Regions from separate parts of the Bifidobacterium sp. UTCIF-39 genome, predicted to be linked through region 2. Evidence: riboswitches for the same ligand, from Rfam matches in the RefSeq annotation. Region 2 holds a riboswitch; the other holds the start of a gene.
The links. Region 2 has a riboswitch for FMN ahead of ribD (bifunctional diaminohydroxyphosphoribosylaminopyrimidine deaminase/5-amino-6-(5-phosphoribosylamino)uracil reductase RibD). Riboswitches for the same ligand answer to the same signal wherever they lie in the genome.

Region 1 (3,408 bases), on a different contig from region 2:
CATCGGAATCAGGGCCCACGGCCATCGAATCCCGGCCGTCGAGCATGATCACGCGGTCGGCGAGCTGCGCTTCGTCGGCGTCATGCGTCACGATGATCACGGTCACGCCCTGCGCCTTGAGATCAGCGATCAGCCTGTGAATGCGCAGTGCCGACGTCGCATCCAAACTGCTCGTCGGCTCGTCCATGATCAGGATCTGCGGTCGGCACGCCAGAACGCCGGCGATCGACACCATGCGCTGCTGTCCTCCGGACAAGGCGAACGGGGATCGGTCGGCAAGATGGGACAATCCCAGCGAATCCAGCGTCTGCGATACGCGGTCGGCGAGTTCGTCCCCGTGAATGCCGAGATTGCGCGGACCATACGCCACGTCCTGCGCCACCGTTTCGGCGAACAGCTGCCGTTCGGGATGCTGCATCACGTATCCGATCCGTTCCCGCAGTGCATGACGGTCGCGGCGGCGCAACGGTACGGCACGCCGACCATTGTCCCGTGCCACTGGGATGTCGCCGATGGTGATGTCACCGCGATCCGGCGTCTCCAACGCGCACAGCAGCCGGGTGAGTGTGGATTTGCCACAACCGTTACGACCCATGATCGCCACGGTTTCACCGGCGTCGATACTGAGACTCATGTTTTGGAAGATGGGGAAATGCTGGTCATAGGCGAAGGAGACATGGGCGAGCGTGACGATCGGGGTGCCATCGCCCGACCGCTTCGGAGAGGCGGCGGACGTCGTGAATACGGACGAGGAGCGCGAATCGTCGTTCGTGACGGCATCGGTCGTCTCCGTCGCGGGGGTCACGTCGTCGATAATGCGGCCATGTTCCATGCGGATGATGCGATCGGCAGACGACGCCTCGTCCTCGCGGTGGGTGATGTGCACGATCGTGACGCCCTGATCGTGCAATTGCGCGAGCACGTGCATGACATCCTTGCGTGCCGTCTCATCGAGCATGGCCGTGGGTTCGTCGAGCACCAGCATTCGTGGCTTCATGGCAAGCATGCCGGCGATGGCCACACGCTGCTGTTGTCCGCCCGACATGCGAGTGGGATTCCTGGCCTCGCTGCCGTCCATGCCGACCTGTTGCAGGGCGTCGGTGATGCGCTGTCTGATCCGTTCGCGGGCGACACCGAGGTTCTCCGGGCCGAAGGCGACATCGTCCTCGGTGACGGTGGTGACGATCTGATCCTCCGGATTCTGGAACACCGCTCCGATATCATGTCGGGCTGCGCGATAGGCGTCGGCGTTGGGCGTATCATCGTGAAACACTGAGTGTCCGAGTAGTTTCACGATGCCGGAATCCGGGGCCGTGAGGCCGGCGATGATCCGTCCCAGCGTGGATTTTCCGGATCCATTGGCACCGACGATCGCCACGCGTTCACCCGGGGCGATGCTGAGATTCACGCCATCCAGCGCCCACGTCGTTCCGCCGTCGTAGCTGAATCGCACGTTCTGTAGCACGGCAAGGGGGATGGGAGTGGTCACGGGAAGGCCTTTCGCGGGGATGGTCGACAAGGGGGAATGCAAAGAACGGTGTGCACGTCGATCGGTTCACGACGTGCACACCGTAGTGTGAAATACCGAAATGGCTAAATGACCCGATTAGCGAACCCTGTTCAGCAGATCGGAGATCGGCTTGTAGATCAGGAAGGTCACAACGCCGTGGATGGCGAACTTGAGCAGGTTGAACGGCAGCAGAATCGGCACGATCATGGCGGCCACCTGGGCAACCGTCATATGCGCGTAGATCGGCGTGATCAGCAGATTGCCCACGATCGCGATGGCCAAAGCGACCACGGCGCCGGCAAGAATGCCTACGGTCGCACCCTTGCGGGTCCTCCAGCGCTTGTAGATCACCGAGGCGGGCACGCTCAGCGCCAATGCCACGGCAATCGCCATGATCGAACCCCATGGATCACCGAACATATGCGGCACGAAACCGAGCACGCTGACGACCACGGCGGCCGACGGGCCGAACGCAAAGCCGGCGATCAGGCAAACGATGCCGGACGGATCGTACTTGAGATACGGTGCGGCCGGGAAGATCGGCAGTTCGATGAAGCTGGTGACCATGGCCAACGCCACGAACAACGCGTAGACGGCAATGCGTTTGGTGGACCAGCGACCGGAATCGGCCACGCCTGTGGAATGGGTATCGGTATGCGAAGATACGCTCATCTGAGCACCTCGTTTCTCTCATCCGGACTGTCACCGTTGGCTCCGGAATCGCACCGGATCGGCCGCTTTCCGCGGCTCGCGGGCTTCGGTTGCGACCGTTGTGAAAACCGATCGTGCCGTTACCGCCAGTGGGGAATCTCACCCCGCCCTGAAACTTCGTTCACGACTGTAGCATAGGAGCCGTCATGGAACAGGCCTCGCGGCGGGTTTTTGATATCGGACGAATCTGGAACGTGATATCAGACCGTTTTTTTCGCGTGGCAGTGTCACAATGGACGGTATGACTGCGCAGAAGATCGAGAACACATCAGCCAAGACAACAGCTGCGGACGGCAGGAAGAACGGCAAGGACAGGAAGGTGACGGACAGGCTCGCCATCGTCGTGGTGACCTACAAGCGTCAGGAACTCCTCAAGACGCTGTTCGCATCGTTCCTCGCATCGACCATCGCGCCGTGGCGCATCGTGATCGTCGACAACGAGCACTCCGACAAGACTCGCGCCATGGTCGAGGAATTCTCCGACAAGGTCACCGCGCAGTGGGGCAAGACGATCGCCGACACCGACGGCAATCTCAACCGCGTGGTGTATGCGCCGCAGACCGACAACCTCGGCGGGTCCGGCGGATTCTCCGCCGGCGTGAAGAAGGCATACGAACTCGGCGCCGAATGGTTCTGGGTGATGGACGACGACGTGGCCATCGAACCCGACGGCATGGCCAAGCTCGCCAAGTGGATGCCGACCCATGACGTGATCCAGGGCAGCCGATACGACTACGACGGCGGCCCGTTCTACTGGCAGTACCATTTCATCGTGCCGCTGGGTATCCCCAACCCGATCGCGCCGGCCGCATTCGGCCCAGCCGGATACCGTGTGATGAACACCATGTGCTTCGAGGGCGGCCTGTTCCGTCGCAACATCGTGGAGCAGATCGGTTTCCCCGACCCCCGGTTCTTCATCTACTGGGATGACACGATCTACGGGTATCTCGCCAGCAAGGTCACCAATCCGATCATCATTCCCGACCGCGTGATGCGCCGCACCCGCGAGATCGGCAACTGGGACATCGGCGGCCTGCGCCAGCTCAACTCCACATCCGACATGAACCGTTACCACATTCTGCGCAACCGCGGCTACATGGCCCGGTACTTCATGGCGCACGGCGACTACCGTGGCTTCCTGTTCGGCGTGGGCACCATCGCCACCATCGCCAAGGAAATCATCCGTC
Region 2 (3,408 bases):
GTGAGCATCTGGGTGGAGGACAAGTGGTTCCGTACCGGCCCTGGCGGCACCGGCTTCGCCAAGTGCGGCGGCAACTACGCCGCCTCGTTGCTCGGCGAGTACACGGGTATCGAAAACGGCTGCGAGCAGGTATGCTTCGTGGACGCCGCCACCAAGACCTACCTCGAGGAGCTCGGCGGCATGAACATGATGGCCGTGCACAAGGACGGCCACGTGGAGACCCCGTCCCTGACCGGCAACATCCTGCCCGGTGTCACCCGCCGCTCGCTGATCCAGTTGCTGCAGGACAAGGGCCGCGACGTCGTCGAGACCATGATCCCGCTCGAGCAGCTGCTTGAGGACATCAAGTCCGGTGAAGTCACCGAGGTGTTCGCCTGCGGTACCGCCGCCATCATCACCCCGATCGGACGCTTCAAGTCCGAGAAGTTCGACGTGACTGTCGCCGACGGTGGCTCCGGCGAGCTGACTGTCGCTCTGCGTGACGAACTGCTCGGCATCCAGCTTGGTGAGATCGAGGATCCGCACAACTGGATGTGGAAGGTCTGCTGACCTCTACACCCTATTCTGAGGACCGTTGAAATCCCGGTATTTTCTGGGGTTTCAACGGTCCTCTTTTTTGTTTTTGGGCACATTTTGGGCACGTTCCCAGGTCTCCCCACTGACGGCGTCGTCGATGCTCACGGCGACGGAGTCGAGAGCGGCGTTCGAGGGGGTGCTGATGTTTTCTTGAATGGTTAATGGCCAAGCCTCGTGGCTGCTTGCCTCGATCATCCCCGCACGCAACGCCACCCGCATCCAACCGGCGCAAGGCCTCACCAGCTGAGACAGCTCAGGGAGTCGCGGATCATGAGCAAGACAGCAAGGTGAACATCCGGACAACAATGCCGTGGCTTCTGTGTGTCCTGATGCCATGGTGATACTCTTGGCGTCGTTCCGCGCAAGCTTGATGTTCGGCATACGGGGATGGGGAGGCATGGTGGATCAGGTCGCACTGGAAAGCAACGCCGTATTCATGGGAATCGAGTATCTGGCGATCTTCATCTGCGGTCTTTCCGGCGGACTGGCGGCGATCCGCAAACACTACGACCTGTTCTCCATTCTGGTCATCGCCTGGGTCACCGCGCTCGGTGGCGGTATCACCCGAGACGTGCTGCTGGGGGATCTGCCACCCGTCGGCATCACTGACAAGGGATTCGTGCTCACCGCATTGTTCTCCGGCATCATTGTTGCCGTGGCGCATCCGGAGATCGAGCACCTCAAATGGTCGATGATCGTCACCGACGCACTGTCGTTGGGCCTGTTCGCGGTCAACGGCACCGCCAAGGCGCTGGCTTTCCACACATCCGGAATGACCGCAGCCTTTCTTGGCATGTTCACTGCGCTCGCAGGCGGCACCATCCGCGATATTCTGCTCAACGAGGTGCCGTCCATTCTCCGGGACAAGCATCTGTACGCGGTGCCATCCTGTGTGGCATGCGTGCTCACTGTATTCGCCTATCGGGCATCGGTGCATTGGAATCTGGGCCTCAATGGCGAGATGGTGCTTGACGTCGCCATTGTGATTCTGGTGTTCGTGCTGCGCGTGATATCGGTGAAATTCAACGTGACATTCCCCGGTGCGATGGAACGCCATCATATGCACCTGCCGGCGCAGAGACGGTATCTTAAGCGTCCGGTCATTCATCCGAAGGGACGTGACGGTAATGGCGACCGAAGGGATGACGACAACGACGACTGAATGATAGCGGTGGTGCCTTCTGACGCCGTCGGGAGACACCGTCCTGGGATCATTATGCGACAAGGATCGCAGTCCATTATTCGGACAATTTGGTGGATGTGGATGATTCTGTCAGCACGACCGTGTTTAATCAAAGCCATAATTCAATACGCATCTTCAGGGCAGGGTGAAATTCCCGATCGGCGGTATAGTCCGCGAGCATAGAGATTGCATCGACAGGTTTGAATCGACATGCAGGAGCGTAAACGCTCATGAACCGGTGGGATTCCGGTACCGACAGTTACAGTCTGGATGGAAGAAGAATGCGGCGGCGTAAAGCATGCTTTCGCACGGCCACAGATGGATATATGCCCCTGAGTTCCCATGGAGTTCAGGGATTTTTCATATCAGGCCTTGCCATAGGTGGTGCGGCGCGTCGCCACGTACCCTGGACATGCTCTATCGCGTTGAAAGGGGAAACGTGGACGATAGAGATTTCATGTCCGTGGCATTGCGCCACGCAACATTGGGCATGGGCAAGGTGAGCCCGAATCCCATGGTGGGCGCCGTCATCGTACGCGACGGCCGGATCATCGCAACAGGCCACCATGACCATTTTGGCGGCTGGCATGCCGAGCGCTCCGCACTGGAAGCGGCCAAGGCGCAAGGCGTTCCGGTACAGGGAACGACGATGTACGTCACCTTGGAACCCTGCTGCCATCAGGGCAAGCAGCCGCCATGCACGCAGGCGCTGATCGACAGCGGCATATCCCGCGTGGTGGTGGGATCCTCCGATCCGAATCCGCTGGTGGCAGGCAAGGGCATTCTCCTGCTTCGCGAGGCCGGCATCACCGTGGAGCAGGGGGTGCTCCGCGACGAATGCGATGCCCTCAACGAGATATTCATGCACTACATCGTGAACCGTACGCCGTTCGTACTGTTGAAATACGCCATGACGATGGACGGACGAATCGCCACGGCAGCCGGACGCTCGCGTTGGATCACCGGTGAGGAATCCCGCAGACGCGTGCACGAGGACAGGAACCGCTACTCCTCGATCATGGTCGGCGTCGGCACCGTCATCGCCGACGATCCCATGCTCACCTGCCGCATCGAAAACGGCCATAATCCGCTGCGCATCGTATGCGACAGCCGTCTACGCACACCGCTGGACTCCGCACTCGTGCAAAGCGCCCACGATGTGCCCACCGTGATCGCTACCTGCGTTCATGACGACGATCAGGCACGGCCATACCGCGATGCCGGCTGCGAGGTACTGACGATCGCAGCCGATGACGATGGCCATGTGGACCTCCCTGCCCTGATCCACAAACTGGGGGAGCGAGGCATCGACAGCGTGATGATCGAAGGCGGCTCGGCACTGGCCTGGTCCGCACTCCACTCCGAGATCGTCGACAAGATCAACGCATACATCGCGCCCAAACTGTTCGGCGGCACTGCGGCGCCATCCCCGATCGGCGGCGAGGGCGTGCAGGACCCCGCCGACTGCTACCGAATCACCGACAGAAGGATCCAGACGATCGGTGACGACATTCTGCTCGAAGGAGGCATCGTATATGTTCACCGGAATCGTTGAAGACCTTGGGACCGTGGAATCACTGACCCGAGGTGCCGATTCCGCCGCGCTTGCAGTGACTTCCGACGTCGTGGTCACCGATCACACGATCATC

Region 1: another riboswitch for FMN. It lies ahead of EP30_RS03925 (ECF transporter S component); the one in region 2 lies ahead of ribD (bifunctional diaminohydroxyphosphoribosylaminopyrimidine deaminase/5-amino-6-(5-phosphoribosylamino)uracil reductase RibD).

What each region holds. Positions count from the first base shown of each region.
Region 1 covers NZ_JEOG01000006.1:71,486-74,893, reverse strand. The annotation lists gene EP30_RS03930 (energy-coupling factor transporter ATPase) at 1-1,489, opposite strand, end outside; gene EP30_RS03925 (ECF transporter S component) at 1,607-2,182, opposite strand; FMN riboswitch at 2,189-2,342, opposite strand; gene EP30_RS03920 (glycosyltransferase family 2 protein) at 2,454-3,408, shown strand, end outside.
Region 2 covers NZ_JEOG01000007.1:61,615-65,022, reverse strand. The annotation lists gene EP30_RS04555 (branched-chain amino acid aminotransferase) at 1-549, shown strand, start outside; gene EP30_RS04545 (trimeric intracellular cation channel family protein) at 974-1,738, shown strand; FMN riboswitch at 1,887-2,046, shown strand; gene ribD (bifunctional diaminohydroxyphosphoribosylaminopyrimidine deaminase/5-amino-6-(5-phosphoribosylamino)uracil reductase RibD) at 2,199-3,314, shown strand; gene EP30_RS04535 (riboflavin synthase) at 3,295-3,408, shown strand, end outside.